Regions from separate parts of the Velazquezella soli genome, predicted to be linked through region 2. Evidence: predicted binding sites of a transcription regulator. Region 2 holds the regulator's gene; each other region holds the start of a gene.

Region 1 (5,401 bases), on a different contig from region 2:
TTTTCCGCGCCGATATAGAACGGTTCATCGATCAGGGACCATTCGTGCACGCTGATAAAAGCCGCATAGAGAAGCGGAAAGAAGATGAAGACCGAAAATAGAACGAGATTGGGCGCGATGAACAGATAGGGCGTCAGTCGCGGCCGGAAGGATGCCCACCAGCCGGAAAACCGGCTGGTGGCAGTCTCGTTCATTGCCTTCTCAAGGGATATTGAGGTGGGGGCCATGACCTGCATTCGCTTTGATAAGATTTCAGGGGTTTAACGATTCGTTCAGGCCCGCAGCAGAAGCCGCTCGATATGGGCTTGGATATTCTCGGCTGTCTGCTCTGCAGACTGGCCGGATGTAAAAGCCAGATCGAGCTCGTCGGCCATCTTGGGGTTGAACCTGCCCCAGTTGGGATGGATGACCGTGCTGACGAGATGTTCGGGAATGGTCTTCGTCTGCTCTACGAAGACCTTCATCTCATTCGGCCGCAGAGAGAACTCGATCCCCTTGTCCACAATCGACGTGCGCACCGGCAGAAGCTGGGCCGTATTGACGAAGCTGCGCATGTTTTCCTCGTTGACGAGGAATTTGACAAACTCGGCGGCCAATTCTGGCGTCTTGCTATCGCGGGAAACCGCGACGCAGGTGCCGCCAAGATCGTCGGCCATTGCGACGTCACGCGGCAGGTAGGTGACGCCCCATTTGGCCTTCATCTGCTGCTCGACGAAGGGAATCTGCCAATTGCCGTTCAGCATCATGGCGATCGTGCCGTTGGCGAACAGGTTCTGCACCTTCTCGGCGCTCTTGACCGAGGTGCTGGGCGGAACCAGTCCTTCGGTGAACCAGCTCTGTGTCCATGCAATCGTCTCGATGCCGGCCTTCTCGGTGATGCGGGAGGCCGTCAGGTCCTCGCTCAGCAAGCGCCCGCCATGCTGGTAGAGATAGAACATCCAGCGATGCACGGCGCCGTTCTGCCAGCTCATGGCGAACGGATAGGATGAGCCGCCCTGCGTCTTGAGCTTTTTGGCGTTGTCGATGAACGCCGCCCATGTCCAAGCTTCGTCGAGGCTGGACGGTACCGCGATATTGGCCTTTTCCAGCAGTTCCTCGTTGTAGAACAGGGCAAACGTATCGGTGTGATGCGGCAGCGCGTAGGGAGTGCCCTTGACGTTGACGGCGCTCCAGACGGCAGGTGTGAAGCCCTTGCCGAAGTCCTTCTCGAGATACTGCGTAAGGTCGATGGCGGCCTTGTTGCTCGCGTATCGCCCGATCTGCTGATAGGTCACGCGGAAGAGGTCGGGCGCCTGGCGGCCCGCAAGGCGCGTATCGACCTGCTGGTAGAATTGCGCGAACGGCATCACATCAAGCTTGACCTTGACGCCGGGATTGGCGCTTTCAAATTTGGCGATCACGTTCCTGTAGCCAGCAACTTCTGAATCGCCGCCCCAGACGGCAAATGTCAGCTGTTTTTCCTGTGCAAGCGCCGGCATGCCGAGCGCGCCGGTCACAAGCCCCGCGCCGAGACCCGCGCCGGTCTTCAAAATGGTACGTCGATTGATAAATTGCGTCATGTCTTCCTCCCATGAGTGTCAATTTCCAACGCCTCCCTCGACACACATGCCGGGAAGGCATGTTTTCAGTTGTGCGGCATTCCCTCCGAATCGACCTCCGTTCCACCGCACGATTCGCGCACAAGTAGCCTAACGGGCAGCAGATGATCCTGCCGCCCTTCCTTCTTATCGATTGCATCTATGACCGCTTGCATTGCCAGCTTCCCGAGCTCCTCCCGGGAGCTGTCGACTGTTGTCAACGTCGGGGCAGTAAAGCCACCGAAGGCAATGCCATCGAAACCGACGACGGCGAAATCATCCGGCACCCTCAGCCCGCGCTTGCGCAATCCATGCAAAGCGCCGATCGCGAGCCGGTCGTTATAGGCGAAGAGAGCCGTCGGCGGGACGTCAAGCGCCAGGATGCGGTCAAGGGCGAGGACGCCGCCTGACAGCGAATTCTCGGTCACCACAACGAGATCTTCATCGAATGGCAGACCAGCCTCGGAAAGCGCATGCAGATAGCCATCGATACGGTCGTGTCCGCCATGCGAACTTCGCAGCGCCTGGGTAAAGTGTGCGATGCGCCGATGTCCAAGCGAAATGAGGTGGCGGGTGGCGATATATCCACCTCTCTCAAGATCGACGCGGACGCTTTGAATTTCCGGTGCGGGGCTAGGCTCCTGCAGCACGACAACGCCGACACCGCGCTTTACGAGAGCAGGTAGTTCCGGAGCAGCGCAGTTATTGTGTCCTGCGACGATGATCCCGTCGTAAGCCGCCCCTTGCAACAAGAGCGCAGTGTGAAACTCGCTCAGTTCGTTGCGGGACGAAATGATCGTGACCGAATATCCGCGCAAACTGGCTTCCGCTTGCGCCGCACTCGCGATCTCTAGGAAGTACGGATTCTCCAAGGTCGGCAGAATGAAAGTGATGATCTTGGTGCTGCGCTGCCGCAGGCTTCTGGCGGCATGATTGGGCGTGTAGCCCAACTGGGCAGCGGCGGACATCACGCGTTCCCGTGTCTCCGGAGAAATGCGCACGGCACTATCCCGGCCATTGAGCACGAGGGAAATGGTCGCTTGGGAGACACCCGCGAGGCGTGCGACATCAGCGCTTGTCGGTGCAGCGGCGGCCGAATGTTCACCCGTGGACTTGCGGTTCATCGCGGACCCTACACTTGCTAAATCGTATTAGCTAATACGTATTAGCTTGAGCGACGGGCTGTCAAGCCCTCACATGGAGGCGAAAACAATCGCATCGTCGCGTCCTTTCTGGAAGGGAATAGGTGACCGTCGGAGGTAGCTTTTGTTGCCTTCAGCGTATGGGAGATCCGCTTCACGGTCTCGCCTACAGCGGGATGCTGAGGAGGCTCCGGACCCAATGGCTTTGCATGATCTTGAAAAAGCCCGTCCCCAGTAAGTGGCTCCTTCAAATCGAGAGCTATATGGTAGGGTCACTTGCAGCTGGGAGGATCGACGAGCAAACGTTCCTCGCCTCCGTTGCTGCGGCCACGTTCAGGTTTCTGCGAGGGCGCGATACGCTCGTGCGCCAACACACCCACCGTTCGACGGGTCTTGCACGATTTATTGTGCTAGCAACGTGATCATGACGTGGGTAATGGCTTGAGCTTAGAGCGGCGGCAGCGTTCAGAACAGTACTTCACGTCGCTCCAGTTCTTGGCCCACTTCAGCCTCCATGCAAAAGGTTTTCCGCATGTCGCACACGTTTTTATCGGCAGATCCGCTTTCTTGACCATTCTCGCCATATGGATCCTCTCCTATTCAACGTGTTTACGAAATGCGAACGAACCACTCGCCGCTCAGTTACCGAAGTGGCAATTCCACGAGCCCTACCCTATCTGGGGGTAGCAATCAGCGATTGGAAGCATCCGACTTCCAACTCTTTTCATGTCCGCTCGAGCTATTTCCGTTCACTTTACGTTCCGCCCGTTCTATGACAGGCCGGTTTGCCATGTTTGAGACAGTGGATGATCAACCGATCGACTTTTGAATTTCTAGAGGAAGCCTCCAGTAATCACGGCGCCGAGTGGCTCGACGACAACCGAGCTAGACTTGATTGCGCGCGCCGCGACTTAATTGAATTCACCCTAGCGTTGGCTAATAGCACAGGGTCGATCGACAAGCGCGTAGATGAGGCCAACCGAGATCCCCGCAAATGTTTGAGTGCCGCGTCTATCTCGAAAGGCACCTGCTGCATCACGTTGCGAGTTTCGCCTTCGAAGAACGCAGCCGCGACATATTACATGCAAATCTCTCCGCACAGCTCATACAGCGGAGGCGGAGCGCTGCTACCCCCGCCACGGCTTGCCCGCATTTTGCGGCAAACAATCGCAAGCCACACCGGCAAATGGAGAGGGATCGTCGAGGGTCCATTATTTCGGACATATTTCCCAAATGGTCTGACGGGCGGTCATGATTTGAGCGCCAGCGGGTACGTCAGAAATCACGACGCGCTCGACTTTTTCAATCTCAAAAACTTCGGAGCCTGTCGCAACGTTTCTGACGAGATGCTCGTGTCCTCCAATCTTGTCGAGGAAATAGTAAAATCATTCGCCGCTGCCCGCGCGCTGGTCGATTACATCAATCGGGCAACGACTAAGCTCCCCGAGTCTCGATAACCGGAAGGCTCTTACGCGCAAACTTACTGACCCGAAGCTTATAGAGATGAAAAAGTAGGCTCGCGACTATCAGCACGGTCGGGATGTGCTTGATCGGTTTCCTGTCATTGAGATTGTTTAGGACGCTAACAAGGTGGCCGCAGACGTCTCGGCATTAGAGATTTTGCTTGCGAGCACTTATACGGTAGGGACCGGCTCTCTCCCCCATTACGACAGATTTCCAGGAAAGGGTGATCTCTCGTCGCGCAATCAAGGCATCAACCGCTTCATGGACGGCTGGCATGTAGTCACGCCACTCAAGCGGAGCGTTGTGATCATTTGCAAGGCTGCGCGCAACTTCGCTCGGGCACGTCGTCCCATCAGGTCGACTGACGACAAAACTTAAAATGGTCGATTCCGCATTCGCTCGCATGGCTCGTCCCCATTTAACTGAACTGTCTCGCGGGTCATTTGACAGTTACATTGTCTCAGCAAAGCATCAGGCAAGACCATCTCTGCGCAATATGTCTTACAGCGGTGGTGTTGCGCTGGACGGCTCCGTTTTGAATAAGCGAGAGAGCTACTTCGTTCAGGCAAAGCGATATGGAAAACCGTTCAACCATGCGGCGGCTTTTGACGCTGTCTCAGTTGCCGGGAAACGCAGCGGATCGTTACTCAAGATCTAACCGATGCGCCACCCCGTCATCGCAGAGGCTTTGGAGGCGCCATTGATTGTCAGCTTGGGATACTTGAGCCACTGCTCGATAGCAACAGTGGTAACGAACCTGAAGGCGTCATAGATGGTATTGCTGATCGGACTTGAGGCGAAAACCCGCGTCCGCGTCGCAGGCATCATGACCGGGACGCCGCTGCAGATCTCGACGTTGTCCGAATACGGGGTTGCCGAGCGCACGCCGGCCTTGGCTGCGGAAACCGCTCGGTTGCCGCCCTTGCCGCAACATGCCGGGTTCCAGGCGGAGCCGGTGACTGTTTCGCCTTTGCGCGGCCGTGCCGGACCGGACATTTGACGATGATGTCGTAATGCAGACTGCCGAAAACGACGACAGCGGGGCTGGGTGCGGTCTTAGAAATTTGTCTTTCCGTCTGGAGGCGACGGCCGCCATAGTCTTTTCTGGATTTTCCCAAAATTGCCTATTGCACATCACCGGTCGCCGAAGTCCCGCCGCCAGGCGCAAGTAAATGTAAACGCTCGTTTATTTGCTCCGCATCCGGCCAAATCAAAGCC
Region 2 (5,401 bases):
AGAATTTCGCGAGCGATGATGTCGGTAATGGCGGTCAAGGGTCTCTCCTCGGTTAATGTGCGAGCCTGAATTCGCAGGCTCAGCGAACAGGCGTGTCATCGACATTGTGCGATCGTCGATGACACGCGGATTACAATCCAGTCAATTCGGCGGTTTTTCGACGCCGTCAGCCTTTTGCGATGGCGTCGAAGGCCAGCAGCTTTTCCAGAAGGCGCGGCATGTCCTTCAGGTGGACCATGTTCGGACCGTCGGACGGTGCGTTGTCAGGGTCTTCGTGGGTTTCGATAAAGACGCCAGCAACGCCGACGGCGACGGCTGCCCGCGCCAGCGTTTCGACAAATTCGCGCTGGCCGCCGGAAGAACCGCCCTGGCCGCCGGGCTGCTGCACGGAATGGGTTGCGTCAAAAATAACGGGGCTTCCGAGAGCCGCCATGATCGGCAGCGAGCGCATGTCGGAGACAAGCGTGTTGTAGCCGAACGAGGCACCGCGCTCGCACAGCATCACATTGGGATTGCCGCTTTCGAGGAACTTCGCCTGGACGTTCTTCATGTCCCAGGGTGCCAGGAACTGGCCCTTCTTCACGTTGATCGCGCAACCCGTCTTTGCGGCCGCGACGAGCAAGTCCGTCTGGCGCGACAGGAAGGCGGGGATCTGCAGGATATCGATCGTATCCGCCACGAGAGCGCATTGCTCTTCAGTGTGAATGTCGGTCAGAACGGGAAAGCCGAATTCCGTCTTCAGATCGGCAAAGATCGCCATCGCGTTGTCCAAGCCGATGCCGCGCTTGCCGGAGATCGACGTGCGGTTGGCCTTGTCGAAGGAGGATTTGTAGACGAGGCCGATGCCGAGTTTCTTGCAGAGTTCGACAAGCGTGCCGGCGATCATGAAAGCATGATCACGGCTTTCCATCTGGCAGGGACCGGCAATCAGCGAGAGCTTTGCCGTGTTTGAGAAAACGACTTTCGAACTCCCCTCGCCCACGGACACTTCAGAATTGGCGGAGACTGTCATTTCACTATTCCTCGAAACCGAAAACCACACCTTGCCCCGGGGCTGCCGACACGATCACGCGGCCATCCCTGCGGATGAATGCGACGTCATTAGCAGCAAGGGTGATCTCTGTCACGGCGAGATCGGTGGTCTTGAAGATGATCCCGCGCGCAGCGAGGCGCGACGATAACAAGGGCTTCATCGAAGACCGGAACTCGTCGCTGAACGTGTCGTTGGATTGAATGCGGATGCCGGCATTGGCAGCTGCGATCCACAGACCGTCTTTCCCTTGCTCGGGTTGCGTCTCGAACACGGTTTCGAAAAGCGGCAGAAACTCCAGCGGGTCATCTGCAGAAAATACGATCTCTCGAAGGCCTGTAACGGCGTTTGCGTGCTCATCAAGACCACCGCGATCTGCCGGTAATGCGGCCATTCGCTGGCAGGAAAACAGCAAGATGTCATCGACCTCGGGGACTGCCGCGAACGCCAGACGGAATGAGACTTCGCTCTCCCCACCATCGGGCAACTGCATCGGGCGGGAGAATTGAAGCATCTCGCCCGCAGACATGTGCCCGTCCACAAAACGGATATGATCGGCCGCTGCATCCTGCGTCCCGACGACCACCGCCGATAGACCTTCCCTTTTCCGCTGGCCGCGGAAGCGGATGTCGCGATCGGTGAACACGTTGCCTCGTTTTGCCGCAAGCGAGGCTTGCCGACGGTTCACAATGGCCAGCGGCTCGAGATACGAGCCATCCGCGAAGAATATGCAGGCATTGGCTGTGCCGAAAGGGTGAACACCTTCAGGTGCCACAGTAAAGCCGAGAGCGGTCAACCTCCCCCGCGCTGACGCCAGATCTGCAACGGGCAGAACCAAATGATCGACTGACTTGTTACCCACTTACACCCCCAAAGTCTTATTCCGCAGAACATTGGCTATCGCGGGAAACTCGGCAAGTGCTGCGCACGAACTGAATACGTGATCGAACGCTGAAATGAGACTATTCTTGAGCAAAAATTTGGGGCTTGCGGAACACAGATAGAACATATAGCGTCCGTTCTGCATTTGTTTCCAATTCTGAGGGTCCCATCCATGCTGACACGCAAGCAACAGGAGTTACTTCTGTTCATCCACGAGCGGATGAAAGAATCAGGCGTGCCGCCGTCGTTTGACGAAATGAAGGACGCTCTCGACCTTGCATCGAAGTCCGGCATCCATAGGCTGATCACCGCGCTCGAGGAGCGTGGCTTTATTCGCCGTCTGCCGAACAGAGCACGCGCGCTCGAAGTGATCAAGCTGCCTGACGCCTATGTGGCGAACCTTCATCCGCGACGGGGTTTTTCTCCCAGTGTCATCGAGGGAAGCCTTGGCAAAACGCAACCGGTCGTCGCTCAGAAGCCGGCGCCGGTCATGGCGGACAATCCGTTCTCGACAAACATCCCGGTCATGGGTCGAATCGCTGCCGGCGTGCCGATCTCCGCGATCCAGAACAACACCCATGACATCGCCGTTCCGATCGAGATGCTGGGTTCCGGCGATCATTACGCGCTCGAAGTGAAGGGCGATTCGATGATCGATGCTGGCATCCTCGATGGCGATACCGTCATCATCAAGAATACCAGCACCGCAAGTCCAGGCGATATCATCGTTGCCCTGGTCGATGAGGAAGAAGCGACCCTGAAGCGGTTTCGCCGCAAGGGTGCCTCGATCGCACTGGAAGCGGCAAACCCCGCTTACGAGACCCGCATCTTCCCGCCCGACCGGGTGAAGGTCCAGGGCAAGCTTGTCGGCCTTATTCGCCGCTATCATTGAGAACGCTGTCATCCCGGAGATGCGCAGCAACAGCCTCCGGGATGCCAAAGTCGAATTGTCGCGTTTGCCAGTCATAGAACCGGTGGACGCTCCACGGACGGCTTGAGGTCTGTGCGCTGTCTCGCATCGCCGCCGTAATCTTGATGTCTGGCGCTGTCGCGTTCGGAATAATGGTGATTTCCAGTGCGCCAGTCCGGCGCAACGTCCGCCCGCTGAGAAGCAAGGCGCCGGAGCGGCAAGTATCGAAGCGTGCGCCGGGCGAGACGATGATCCGACCGAAATCGCAGGCAAGACCGGTGTATCGGTTGTCTTCGACAGTGACGATCCGGATGTCCTGAGCAGTCTGCACCGCGCACAGGATTTTCGGCAGACAGGCAAATCGTCCGGGCGTGAATGCTTGAAGAAAGCCCCTGACATATTCGATTTCCCGGCCCGTCAAATCCGGTCGCGAATGTGGTCTAGGGCGTTTGTCATCGCTTTTCGCAAGGCTGGCACCTCCCGCTGGTTCCGAAGAGGCAAGAACCGGCAAGGCGAGCGGTTGTTCTCCGGTCTCAAGCACCAGCGCTCGCCGCCATTGATCGAAGATAAATCCCGGCGGTCGGGTTCGATTGAGGGTGATCTTGTCGTCCTTGATCACGCCGACCGATGCGCCGTCTTCGGATATGACGATATCAGGCCTCGGCGCCGAGCCTGAGCGGACCGCAAAGACCAAAGCCACCGCCATGAACAGCGCGCCTTTCAGCCTCATCTGCGTGCGCAGCAGCGTCAGAAGCAGAAAGCCTGCCGTCGCCAGCGGCAGGAAAAGCGGGTTCTGCCGGCCGATGGCAATATCGCCGCCCCATGCGGCGACGATCTCGGCAATGCGAATGACGATCCGCAACCCCTCGCCCATGATGAACAGAAAGGGAGCATCCAGCCCGAACGGCATCAGCAACATGCCAACAAGCCCTGCCGGCATCACCACGAAGGAAATGATCGGCATGGCCGCGAGATTGGCCGCGACGCCGTAGGTGGTCAGATGGTGGAAATGCTCGATCGAATAGATCGACGTCGAAGTACTGCCGATCAGCGACGTCACCACGATCCCGGCAATGAAATGGAACGTCGCCGCGACACCCGTTATCCACCGGTTGCTACCTTTTGTATCCTCCTTACCTTTCGCGAAATATCGCGTCCAGAGGGCGAACCCTGCCACCAGTGCCGCGGTTGCCGCAAACGACATCTGGAAACTCGGACCCAAAATCTCCGACGGCGAGATGGCGAGGATAATGATTGCCGAAAGGGCGACGTTGCGAAGGCTGATGGAGGGTCGATCGACGAGCACGGCGACCAGCATCACCGCCATCATGATATAGGCCCGCTCGGCGGAAACCCCGAACCCGGAAATCAGGTAATAGGCGGTCGCCATGACAAGCGCACCGAACGCGGCAAACTTCTTGATCGGATAGGCCTGCGCAAAGCCTGGAAACAGCGACAGGACGGAGCGGACGCCGACGAAGAAGATACCGGCTGCCAGCGCCATGTTCAGGCCTGAGATCGCGACGATATGGGCCAGCCCGGACAGACGAAGCGCCTCGGTCGTCTCACGGGAAATTGCACGGCGCTCGTCGGTCACGATTGCGGCAGCAAAAGCGCCCGCATCCCCCTTGACCGTATCGCGGATGCGATTGCCGATTGCGCTGCGAAGCGCAAAAAGCCCTCGCTGCATGTCCGACCATAACCCGGGTTGGTCATCGATCGCCGGTTGTACGCTAGGCGCGCCGTAAAAGAAGCCAACGGCCCCGATTTGATCGAAGTAGGAGGAGAAGGCGAAATCGTTCAATCCGGGAAGCGCCGGGCCAGAGGGTGGCGACAGACGGGCACGGCCGGAAACGCGCTCTCCGATGTCTGCAGGTTCGTGTTGGCTTCTGGCAAGAAGCGACACCCGCTGCGGGGGACGAGCGAGCGTGGGCTCAGATGTCTGCTCGATCCTCACGATATAGCGCCAGCGGCGCTGTGCATCCGCTTCGCGTCGTTCGACAATCCCGCTGATGGTCGTCGTGACGGGCGAATCGAGCACGACCGTCGAACACCGCCAGGTTTCGAGCGCTGCCAGCGCAGAACCGGAGAGAAGCATGCAGAGTACAAGGTTGGCACGAGACAGCGGATGCGCGCGATACCGTGTCAGCCCTGCGGTCACCATCGAGATCGCAAGCATGGTTGCGAGAATGAATGGCGATGGCGTCCAAGGAAGTGCGAACCAGATCGCAGCGCCGGCACCCAGCAAGACAGGCAGGAAGAGGAACCCATGACCGTGGGAAACCTCCTCGCTCAACGACGTGCACAGCCATTTGGAAACGGGCCGGTCTCTGACCACGTATACCCTGAAAACATCCTCGGAATGATGGTCGTTTCGACCATCATTCCGGACTTCCGCGGGCATTGTCTGCGATGCCGATTCGGGCATCCAGAGTGCGATTGCGTGGGGTGTCGAAGCAAGCATCACCGGCTTGCTGCTGGCTGCCTCAAAAATCGCTCCGCCATTCGCCATGATGGTTTATCCCGCCGGCTCCGCTGCAGAGACGGTGATTGATAAACGCAACCTGCGCGTTTATATT
Region 3 (5,401 bases), 890 kb from region 2:
CCTGACAGAACTTGCGCCTGCGAAGATCAATCTTGGCCTGCATGTCGTGGGCCTTCGCTATGACGGGTTTCACCTGCTGGAAAGCGTCGTCACCTTCGCCGATCTGGGTGACGAGCTGACCTTCACGCTCTCGGAATCGGATGAGTTTTCCGTTTCCGGCCGCTTTGCGTCCGAGCTTTCAAATGACGAGGCGGGTCAGGCAGGCAATCTCGTGATCAAGGCGCGCGATCTCTTTCGCCAGCAGCTGGTTTCCAACGGCTTTCCGGCGCCTCCCGTTTCGATCCACCTCGAGAAGAAACTACCGATCGCAGCCGGGATCGGAGGCGGATCGGCCGATGCGGCGGCCACGCTTCGCGGCCTGTTCCGGCTGTGGAATGCGGAGATACCGGAAGCAGCCCTTCTGGCGCTTGGCCTTTCGCTGGGTGCCGACGTGCCCATGTGCCTGACGGGGGCTGCCGTTCTGGCCGAGGGCATCGGCGAAAGGCTTGAACCGCTGCCGACCATGCCGTCCCTATCCCTCGTGCTCGCCAACACGCTGATCAGCGTCTCGACGCCTGAGATTTTCAAGCTACTGGTGGACAAGGAAAACGCGGCCCTGCCGCCGACGCCGACCGACGCAGGCGGCTGGCTGCCTTACCTGAAAACGCTTCGCAACGACCTGGAGCCGCCAGCTCGCGCGCTCATCCCCGAGATCGAGGAACTCTCCGCGATGATCGCAGCGCAAGGTGCCGAGCTGGTGCGCATGTCCGGATCCGGAGCGACCTGTTTCGGTGTGTTCCCTTCGAAGACAGACGCGGAAGCCGCCGCGCAGGCGCTGACCGCCCTGAAGCCGGACTGGTATTTCGAAGCGGTCGAAACCGTCGGAGCAAAGCCATGAGCAAGATCGCCGAAACGCGCGAGTTCATTCCTATTTCGATCGCGGTACTGACCGTGTCGGATACCCGGACTATGGTGGACGACAAATCTGGCGATACGCTGGTTGCCCGTATCGCGGAGGCCGGTCACAGGCTTGGGGCACGCGCCATCGTGCCCGACGACAAGGAGCGTATTGCCGGCCAGGTGCGCGAATGGACGCTCGACCCTGAGATCGACGTGGTCATCACCACCGGAGGAACCGGCTTTACCGGCCGCGACGTGACGCCGGAAGCGCTGGAGCCGCTGTTCGACAAGAAGATGGACGGGTTTTCCGAGGTGTTTCACCGGATTTCCTACGACAAGATCGGTACTTCGACGATCCAGTCGCGGGCCACCGGCGGCGTTGCCAATGCAACCTTCATCTTCGTGCTGCCAGGCTCTCCCGGTGCCTGCAAGGATGCCTGGGACGGCATCTTGAAAGCGCAGCTGGACTACCGCCACATGCCCTGCAACTTCATCGAGATTATGGCGCGGCTGGACGAGCATCTGCGGCGCGGTTCGGGCAAGTAACGGTCTAATTTATCGCGCGGACGCGGCAACCCACGCCGGGATCATCTCGCTCACCAGTCTCGACGGCTTTGCGGCTGACGTCACAGCCTTGGCGACATCCACGAGACCCATGCCGGACTTTGCGAGCGCGACGGCTTCGCGCTTCGGCAGGATCAGCCCCTGCTCGAGCGGCGGGACTGAACGGACGATCCTTGTAAGGAACGGCTTGCGGTAGGTTCGCGAAGGCGAGAACCGCACGGGCTGACGGTTGAGCGCCAGATATTCCATCACCTCGTCGATCCAGCCGGCCTGGAGACGCGCTCCGGGCTCTAGCAGAAGCAGCCATTCGGCGCGCGCCTTGTGCAGGATATCGACGATATCCCAGGCGCTGTGGAAACGGCAGCCGGCCGCATCCGCGACACGGGAGGACCCGTCGCGCGAGTTGTGATCGAGCACCACGACATCGCTGACCAACCCCTCCACCGCGGCGGAAACAAGGACGGACAACGTCTGCGCGAGCTCGGCTTCCTGATCCCGGCATTCCAACAAAACAGTCAGCATTTTCAATGTCTAGCGCATTGCACAACGGATTGCCACAAATCCTTTGCGAGTTTGTTCTTGCATTGTTCTCAATGTCGCGATAGGAATCTTGTCATTCGAGAACGGGAATTTTTCCCGTCAGGAGTGCCCCATGAACGAGCTGTCCCATTTGCGGCAGGACGCATTCGCGCCTGCTCATACGGCTGATATTGCCGATGCATTGGTGAAGACCTCCGGCCTCCGGATCGAGGGGGATCGCCGGCGCGGTCGTGGCGCCGGACTGAACCCTTCAGGACGTTTCGAGACGGAGCGTCGCGAGGCTTTCGACGACGGCTGGCAGACGATCGAGGAACTGGAACCGTTCAGGACCGAGGTGCAGGTGGAAAAGCCACGTACCGCGATTACCCGAAACGATTCTCCCGACATTCCCTTCGACCGCTCGATCAACCCGTACCGCGGCTGCGAGCATGGCTGCATCTACTGCTTCGCGCGGCCGAGCCACAGTTTCATGGGGCTTTCGCCGGGGCTGGATTTCGAATCGAAACTGTTTGCCAAGCCTGACGTACCGAAGCTTCTGGAGCGCGAACTGAGCAGGGCCGATTACAAGGTCCGGGCGATTGCGATCGGCACCAATACCGATCCCTACCAGCCGATCGAACGGGAATGGCGCGTCATGCGCCAGATCCTTGAAGTCCTGCAGAAGGCCAACCATCCCGTAACAATCGTCACCAAATCGTCGCTGGTCACCCGCGACATCGACATTCTTTCCGACATGGCGTCGAAGGGCCTTGCCAAGGTCGCGATATCGCTAACCACCCTCGACCGCAAGCTTGCTCGCAGCATGGAGCCGCGCGCGTCGACGCCCGCCAAACGGCTCGAGGCGATCAAAGCGCTCTCGGACGCTGGCATACCGACAGCTGTGTTCACCTCGCCGATCATTCCGGCGCTGAACGACCACGAGATCGAGCGGCTCCTGGAAGCGGGGCACGCTGCCGGCGCAACGGAGGCGAGTTACGTGCTCTTACGTCTGCCGCTGGAAGTGGCGCCGCTGTTCCGCGACTGGCTGCTGCAGCATTACCCGAACCGCTACCGGCATGTGATGTCGCTCGTTCGCTCGATGCGGGACGGCAAGGATTATGACGCGGAGTTCGGCAAGCGGATGAAGGGCACCGGTCCTTACGCCTGGCAGATCGGGCGACGCTTCGAGATGGCAACGAAGCGGCTCGGCATGACGCGTCGGGGCGTGCCGCTTAGGGACGATTTGTTTGTTCGTCCGAATGGCGCGGGCATTCAGCTTTCGCTGCTTTGAATTTGGCCTGCAGGGGCACCCGTCGTCCCTGCGAAACGGCCTGATGACGTCGCGAGAGTTACAGCGACTTTCATTCAGGTCGATTAATTTTGAATTTCGGCACGGTTCCCGCATATCACCTGCCGAAAGACCCCCGGTTCCCACCATCATCCCGAAAGGGCGCCCCCGATGGTGGGCAACGACGCCGCACTCGTTGTCCGGGGGTTGCCGGAGGTCGGGCGGGCGTGCGAAACTGCCGCCATGTTGCTTCGCACGCCGCCCGATTCTCCGACATTGTTTGAAGAGACGCCATTTGTTCCAGATTTCAGCCTGGAGCTGATGGCGCGGGATGCCGGACATTGGCCGGTGGCTGGCACCGACGAAGCAGGCCGCGGTCCCTTGGCGGGTCCGGTTGTGGCAGCCGCCGTGATTCTCGATCCCGACAACATTCCACCCGGTCTCGACGATTCCAAAAAGCTCAGCCTGAAGCAGCGGGAAGCGCTGTTTGCGATGATCATGGCGACGGCGCATGTGTCGATTGCATCGTCTGGTCCGCGCCTCATCGACGAGCGTAACATCCTGCGCGCCAGTCTCGACGCCATGCGGCGTGCGGTGATCGGACTGAATATCAAGCCGGCCTATCTCCTCACCGATGGCCGCGACATGCCGCCTGGGCTCGCCTGCCCCGGCAAGGCCGTGATCAAGGGCGATAGCCGCTCTGTCTCCATCGCCGCGGCCTCGATCGTGGCGAAAGTCACCCGCGACCGGATGATGGGTCGCGCCTGCACCGTTTTTCCGGCCTATGGCTTTGCCAAGCATGTCGGATACGCCACCAAGCAGCACCGCGACGGCATTACGAGCCACGGCCCCTGCCCGCTCCACCGGATGAGCTTTCGTCCGATGCGGAAAGATCCGCTGCCGGAAGACGATCTCGCCGATCTCCAGGCCTCGGACATTACCCTCACCCCATAACGCAAAAGGCCGAGCTTTCGCCCGGCCTTTTCTTAATTCATGTATCTGAAGCTTAGTTCAGGCGCGTTTGAACCGTACCTACGGCGTCCCTGAACAGGGCTTCCTGCGTTGCTGCATCGGCCTTGCGGGCGATGACGCTTTCGGCGGCGGCGATGGCGAGGTCGACGGCGGCAGCGCGAACGGCGCTCACGGCATCTGCTTCCGCCTGCTTGATCTTCTGCTCGGAGACCGCGTTGCGGCGGGCGACGAATTCTTCCGTCTTCTGGCGGGCTTCTTCCGTCAGGGCAGCGGCTTCGCGTTCGGCGGAAGCCACGATGCTGGCAGCGTCGGCTTCGGCCTGCTTGCGCTTCTTCTGGTATTCAGCCAGCAGCGCCTGGGCTTCTTCGCGAAGCTTCTTGGCTTCGTCGAGTTCGCTGCGGATGTTGGCGGCGCGTTCGTCGAGCGACTTTGCCATCATGCCCGGCACCTTGATGTAGATCAGGATGCCGAGGAAAATGACGAGACCAACGAGTGCGAAAAATGTTGCGTCGAATGCCATGCGATCAGGCCCCCGTCTTGGCGGCCGCGACGGCAGCCTTGATGTCATCGCCGCTTGCCTTGCCGCCGATCATGAGATCGACGATGGCGGATGCGGTCTCTTCGGCGATCTGGCCGACTTCAGCAAAAGCCTTGTCCTTGATCTCGCCGATGCGGGTTTCTGCTGCACTGAGCTTTGCGGCCAGTTCGGCTTCGATGGCGCTACGGTCGGCAGCGGCCTTGGTCTTGGCGGCTTCGCGGGCCGCTTCGGCAATGCCGTGCGACTTGGCGCGGGCGGCGGCCAGTTCCTTTTCATAGGTCTCGACGGCAGCATCGGCTTCCGCCTTGGCGCGGCCGGCTTCCTCGAGATCCTTGGCGATACGATCGTGACGATCCTCGATGATTCCGCCAACGCGCGGAACGATCACCTTCTTCATGAGAAGGTAGAAGAGACCGAACGTGATGACGAGCCAGAGAAGCTGCGACGCGAAATGGGATGAGTCGAGCGGCGGAAACGCGCCACTGTGCTCAGTGTCGTGGGCGACACCGGTTTCGGTATGCACTTCGCCAGCCGGAGCAGCATGCGGTTCGGCCGCCGGTGCGGCGCCCGGTGCTGCAGGCGTTTCAGGAGCGGCCGGCGCGGTCTGCGCATATGCCGAAGTCACGAACATCATCACCTCC
Region 4 (5,401 bases), 2.3 Mb from region 2:
TTGCCGATCCTATCTTCAGGCTATCGAAGCAACCGGAAAGGACCACTCGATGATCGCGAAGAAGATAGTTTTGGCAAGCCTGAGCGCTGCTCTTATCGCTGGCGCAGCCATCCCCGCCTTCGCTGCACCAGGCCCTGACGGACCACGCCACCATGAAGGTCGGCGCGGAGGCCCTGACGGCGGCCCGCATGGCGGTCCACGCGCTGCGATGATGCAGGATGTAATGTTCGTTCGCCTTCTCAAGCAGGCGGATACGAACAAGGACGGCAAGATTTCCAAGGAAGAGCTGACCGCTCGCCAGGAAGCGCTTTTCGCCGAGATCGACCTCAACAAGGACGGGTCCATCACTCGCGGTGAAATGGTTGATTTCCGTGACAACAAGATGGCCGAGTTCCGCAAGAACAACCCGCCGCCGACGCCTGAAGAGGCTGAGGACGAAGGCCCGGATGCAGACGGCCCGATGGCGGAAGGACCCGAGGGTGAAGGCCCTAAGGCTGAGGGCCCTAAGGCTGACGGACCACGTGCCGACCGCGAACAGGCCCGTGACCGCCACCACGACCGGCATGAGCGCCGGGAAGCCCGCAGGGACCGCGGTCCAAGGGGTGGACCAGACGGCGGCATGATGGGTCCTGCCATGTTCCGCATGATCGACGAAAACCGCGATCGCAAGATCAGCAAGGAAGAGGCCGCAGCCGCCACCGAAAAGCTGTTCGCCCGCATGGACACGAACAACGACGGACAGATCACGATCGACGACCTGCCGGACCGCCCCCTCTAGTTCTACGCCCCCCTGAACTAGACCGGTAGTCGTCTGATGGACCCGCCTTCCCTTCCGGGAGGCGGGTCCAGTCGTTTCTACTTGCTGAGCGGTATCAGAGCCGCGCCTCGACGGCCGTCGCCTGAGGGATAGACGGCTGGGCGCCCCTTTCGAGGCAGGCAAGTGAACCTGCAACGGCTGCGCGCCGCAGGGCATCCGCAAAGCCTATCCCCCGATCGAGACTCGCAGCCAGATAGCCGCAGAACGTATCGCCGGCGCCCACCGTGTCGACGGGCTCGATCTTCAGGCCCTTGGCCGACAGGATTTCACCATCAAGCATGGCAACGACACCTTCGCCACCGAGCGTGACCACGAATGTCTGGCCGGTCTCACTGTGAAGGCGGCGCAAAACCTCTTCGCGCGTCTTCGCGTCGCTGATAGGGCTCCCTGCGAGAAGGTCAAATTCGGTCTCGTTGGCGACGACGATATCAGCGAGGCCGGATAGTCGAACCGCATCGGCCGTCAGCGGCGCGGTGTTGATCATCGTCCGGATGCCCTTTGCCTTTGCTGCGCGCAGTGCCGCCTCGACGGCTGCCGGCGGGATCTCGAGCTGCAGCATCAACGTGTCGGATGGAGACATGGCCTCCACCGCGCCCTGCGCCTGCGCCTCGCCGATCGTGCCATTGGCACCGGGCACGACGGCGATCATGTTCTCGCCGCTGTCATCGCCGACCAGTATCAGTGCTGTGCCGGTTGAAATGTTTGTCCGCGTGACCGCTGACAGGTCAGTTCCGGATGCCTGGAGCAAAGCCAGCGCCGGGTCTGCAAAACCGTCGTTTCCGACAGCGCCGACCATGCGCACGTCGCTGCCTGCGCGGCGGGCGGCCAGTGCCTGGTTCGCACCCTTGCCGCCGGAGGCCGTCGCAAAGGTCGAACCCACAACCGTTTCGCCCGGGCCCGGCAACCGCTCCGTCGTTGCGATAAGATCCATGTTGATGGAGCCGAAGACGGTAATCATGCTGTGCCTGCCTGTTTTGTGAAATGCGGGCTGACACTGCCCGAGAGGATCAGTCCTCGTCAACCACCCTCAGGCGCAGCGATCCGGTGCGGCTCTCGACTGCGCCGGATGCCGGAGCTGTGGGGGTTGGTCCAGTCTGCGGTATCGGGGCGGCCACTGGTGCTTCCAGTTCGAGCGCTTCGATCCGTGCGCCGCGCCGGCCGAGCTTCTCGGTCGACGTCACGATCTGCTCGACATCCTTCTGGGCTGCGAAGAAATGCGATTGCAGCTTGCGGGTCCGCTCGTCCAGCCGGCCGAGGTCCTCCATCAGCAAGGCCACCTCGCCCTGGATCAGATGCGCCTGTTCGCGCATGCGCTGATCCTTCAGCACCGCCTGGATAACCTGGATCGACAGCATCAGCAGCGACGGAGAGACGATGACGATGCGGGCGCGCTGCGCCTTCTGGATCACGCTCTCGAAATGCTCGTGGATCTCGGCAAAGATCGATTCGGATGGCACGAAGAGAAAAGCGGTGTCCTGCGTTTCTCCGGCGATCAGGTATTTCTCCGAGACATCGCGGATGTGGACTTCCATGTCGCGACGGAACTGCTGGGATGCCGCCCGTCGCGCTTCGGGTGCAGCCGCCTCGCGAAAGGCATTCCAGGCTTCCAGCGGAAATTTCGCGTCGATGACCAGTGGCGGCAAGCCGTTCGGCATGCGGATCACGCAATCGGGTCTCGAACCGTTCGACAGGGTCTTCTGGAATTCGAAGGCGCCCATCGGCAGGCCGTCGGAAACGATCGCTTCCATCCGGCCCTGACCAAAGGCGCCACGCGTCTGCTTGTTGGAGAGGATCGCCTGCAGCCCCACGACATCCTTGGCTAGGCTCTGAATGTTGTTCTGCGCAGCATCGATGACGGCCAGGCGCTCCTGCAACTGGCGCAGGTTGTCATGGGTGGATCTGGTTTGTTCGGTAATGGTTGCGCCGATCCGGTGGGTCATGCCATCGAGCCGCTGTCCGACGACCTGGCTGAGCTCGACCTGGCGCGCCGCGAGCGTTTCGCCCATCGCCGAAAGCCTGCCCTGCATTTCCCCCTGCATCCGCATCAACTCGCCCATGCGGGCCTCTGCGTCTTCCGCCTGGCGACCGCTACTTCCGGAAATACGCATGAGAAACAGCATCAGAAGCATGCCGAAGATGCAGGAAGCAGCCATCAGCACCAGGGGGTGCTGGCTCTCCAGAAAACCAGAAATCTCGGGGAACAGGTCATTCATGGCGGCAAGCTAGCAGAAAACCGCGGATTGGAAAGATCAAAACGGGAACATTGATGGAAAACGGCGATCCGGGCCTGTTCCATCGGCGAAAAAGATAGGTTATGGGATCGCCATGACGATCAAGCCGCTTATCATTCTCCCCGATCCGCTCCTGCGTCAGGTGTCCAAGCCTTTCGAACGGGTGGACGACGCTCTTTTGAAGCTCGCGGACGACATGCTGGAAACCATGTACGACGCTCCGGGCATCGGCCTTGCCGGGATCCAGATCGGCGTTGCCCGCCGCATTCTCGTGGTCGACGTGTCGCGCGAGGAAGACGAGAAGAACCCGATCGTGGTGATCAATCCGGAAATTATCCGCTCTTCGGACGAACGATCGGTGTATGAGGAAGGCTGCCTTTCCATCCCGGAATACTATGCCGAGGTGGAGCGCCCGGCGTCCGTGACGGTCAAGCATATCGGTCGCGACGGCAAGGAACACGTGATCGAGGCCGATGGCCTGCTCGCCACCTGCCTGCAGCACGAGATCGACCATCTGGACGGCGTGCTGTTCATCGACCATATATCGCGGCTGAAGCGCGAAATGGTGGTCAAGAGGTTCACCAAGGCTGCCAAGGCGAAGGCGGTCTAGCCATCGCTTGCAGGCAATCTCGGTATGAAGGCGCGTTCCTTGCGGGCGCGAAAGGTCCATGTCTCTTCGCATCATCTTCATGGGCACGCCGGAATTTTCCGTGCCGACACTGCAGAACCTGAAGCAGGCAGGCCACGAGATCGTCGCGGTCTATAGCCAGCCGCCGCGTCCCGGCGGGCGCCGCGGGCTCGATCTCGTCAAGTCGCCGGTGCATCAGGCGGCGGAACTGCTCGGCATTCCGGTCCTGACACCGCTCAATTTCAAAAGCGAGGAAGACCGCGAGACCTTCAGGTCCTTCAAGGCGGACGTCGCCGTGGTCGTCGCCTATGGCCTGCTTCTGCCCGAAGCGATCCTGACCGGCACCCGGCTCGGCTGCTACAACGGCCACGCTTCGCTGCTGCCGCGCTGGCGCGGAGCTGCCCCGATCCAGCGCGCCATCATGGCCGGCGATGCAAAGACCGGCATGATGGTGATGCAGATGGAAAAGGGCCTCGATACCGGCCCGGTCGCGCTTACCCGGGAAGTCGAGATCGGCGAGGCCATGACCGCAGGCGAGTTGCATGACCGGCTGATGCTGACGGGCGCCCGCGCCATGGTCGAGGCGATGGAGAAGCTCGAAGCCGGCGACCTGCCGCTGACACCGCAGTCTGCTGACGGCGTGCTCTACGCGTCGAAGATCGACAAGGTCGAAACTCGCATCGATTTCTCGAGACCGGCGCGCGACGTTCACAACCATATCCGCGGGCTCTCTCCGTTTCCGGGCGCCTGGTTCGAGGCCGAGATCAACGGAAAGCCGGAACGGATCAAGGTTCTCTCGTCCGCAATGGGCTCCGGGCAGGGAGACGCCGGCACGGTGCTGGACGACCACCTGACGATCGCCTGCGGTGATGGCACCGTTTGCCTGACGCGGCTGCAGAAGGCCGGCGGCAAGGCGCTGGATGCGGCCGATTTCCTGCGTGGCACGGCGATCACGGCCGGAATGCGGGTGGCCTGATGCCGCGTTACAAGATGATCGTCGAATATGACGGCACGTCCTATGTGGGCTGGCAGATGCAGGACAACGGTCATTCGGTGCAGGCCGCGCTGCAGAAAGCGATCCTGAAGCTGACCGGCGAGACCGTATCGGTCCGTGGCGCAGGGCGCACCGATTCAGGCGTACATGCCTGGGGCCAGACGGTTCATACGGATCTTTCCCGCGAGTGGGTGCCGTACAAGCTGCGCAACGCCGTCAACGCCTATCTGATGACGGCATCGGAAAAGGTTTCGGTCATCGATGTCAGCCTCGTCGACGAGACCTTCGATGCGCGGTTCTCGGCCACCAAGCGGCATTACCTCTACCGCATCCTCAACCGCCCTTCTCCCTTGGCGCTCGAGGCGAACCGGGCGTGGTGGGTGTCAAAACCTCTCGACCACGAGGCGATGCATGCCGCAGCCCAGATGCTGGTCGGGCATCACGATTTTACCACCTTCCGCTCCACCCACTGCCAGGCGAAAAGCCCGGTCCGGACGCTCGATCGGCTGGACGTGACGCGCTCAGGCGATCTGATCGAAATCCGCGCCTCGGCCCAGAGCTTTCTGCACAACCAGATCCGCTCCTTTGCCGGCACGCTGAAGATCGCCGGACAAGGCAAGGTCACGCCCGAAGACGTGAGGGCAGCGCTCGAGGCACGCGACCGCAAGCGCTGCGGCCCGGTGGCACCGCCGGATGGCCTCTATTTCATGAAGGTGGATTATCCTGACGAC

What was found. The regulator LexA, encoded in region 2, represses DNA repair genes until DNA is damaged. The targets are predictions, from matches to a motif close to TGTTCNNNNTGTGTTCNG.
Region 1: the regulator LexA is predicted to act here: its motif matches at 3,466-3,483, upstream of AC0JZ8_RS20780 (DUF2461 family protein).
Region 3: the regulator LexA is predicted to act here: its motif matches at 2,018-2,035, upstream of AC0JZ8_RS19240 (glycosyl transferase).
Region 4: the regulator LexA is predicted to act here: its motif matches at 3,063-3,080, upstream of def (peptide deformylase).

The regions. Positions count from the first base shown of each region.
Region 1 is NZ_CDRNXF010000005.1:51,436-56,836, reverse strand. Features, by position in the region: gene AC0JZ8_RS20800 (carbohydrate ABC transporter permease) at 1-194, opposite strand, end outside; gene AC0JZ8_RS20795 (extracellular solute-binding protein) at 273-1,559, opposite strand; gene AC0JZ8_RS20790 (LacI family DNA-binding transcriptional regulator) at 1,625-2,701, opposite strand; gene AC0JZ8_RS20785 (DUF2256 domain-containing protein) at 3,142-3,294, opposite strand; gene AC0JZ8_RS20780 (DUF2461 family protein) at 3,526-4,176, shown strand; gene AC0JZ8_RS20775 (DUF3253 domain-containing protein) at 4,331-4,588, opposite strand; partial or broken gene AC0JZ8_RS20770 (ribokinase) at 5,057-5,247, opposite strand.
Region 2 is NZ_CDRNXF010000004.1:2,322,547-2,327,947, forward strand. Features, by position in the region: gene eno (phosphopyruvate hydratase) at 1-38, opposite strand, end outside; gene kdsA (3-deoxy-8-phosphooctulonate synthase) at 167-1,012, opposite strand; gene AC0JZ8_RS14725 (VOC family protein) at 1,017-1,892, opposite strand; gene lexA (transcriptional repressor LexA) at 2,085-2,804, shown strand; gene AC0JZ8_RS14735 (ComEC/Rec2 family competence protein) at 2,785-5,334, opposite strand.
Region 3 is NZ_CDRNXF010000004.1:3,209,918-3,215,318, forward strand. Features, by position in the region: gene AC0JZ8_RS19230 (4-(cytidine 5'-diphospho)-2-C-methyl-D-erythritol kinase) at 1-877, shown strand, start outside; gene moaB (molybdenum cofactor biosynthesis protein B) at 874-1,425, shown strand; gene AC0JZ8_RS19240 (glycosyl transferase) at 1,435-1,965, opposite strand; gene AC0JZ8_RS19245 (PA0069 family radical SAM protein) at 2,096-3,253, shown strand; gene AC0JZ8_RS19250 (ribonuclease HII) at 3,494-4,204, shown strand; gene AC0JZ8_RS19255 (F0F1 ATP synthase subunit B) at 4,257-4,742, opposite strand; gene AC0JZ8_RS19260 (F0F1 ATP synthase subunit B) at 4,747-5,391, opposite strand.
Region 4 is NZ_CDRNXF010000004.1:60,475-65,875, forward strand. Features, by position in the region: gene AC0JZ8_RS03875 (hypothetical protein) at 50-778, shown strand; gene AC0JZ8_RS03880 (ribokinase) at 873-1,775, opposite strand; gene AC0JZ8_RS03885 (DNA recombination protein RmuC) at 1,825-2,937, opposite strand; gene def (peptide deformylase) at 3,143-3,658, shown strand; gene fmt (methionyl-tRNA formyltransferase) at 3,717-4,652, shown strand; gene truA (tRNA pseudouridine(38-40) synthase TruA) at 4,652-5,401, shown strand, end outside.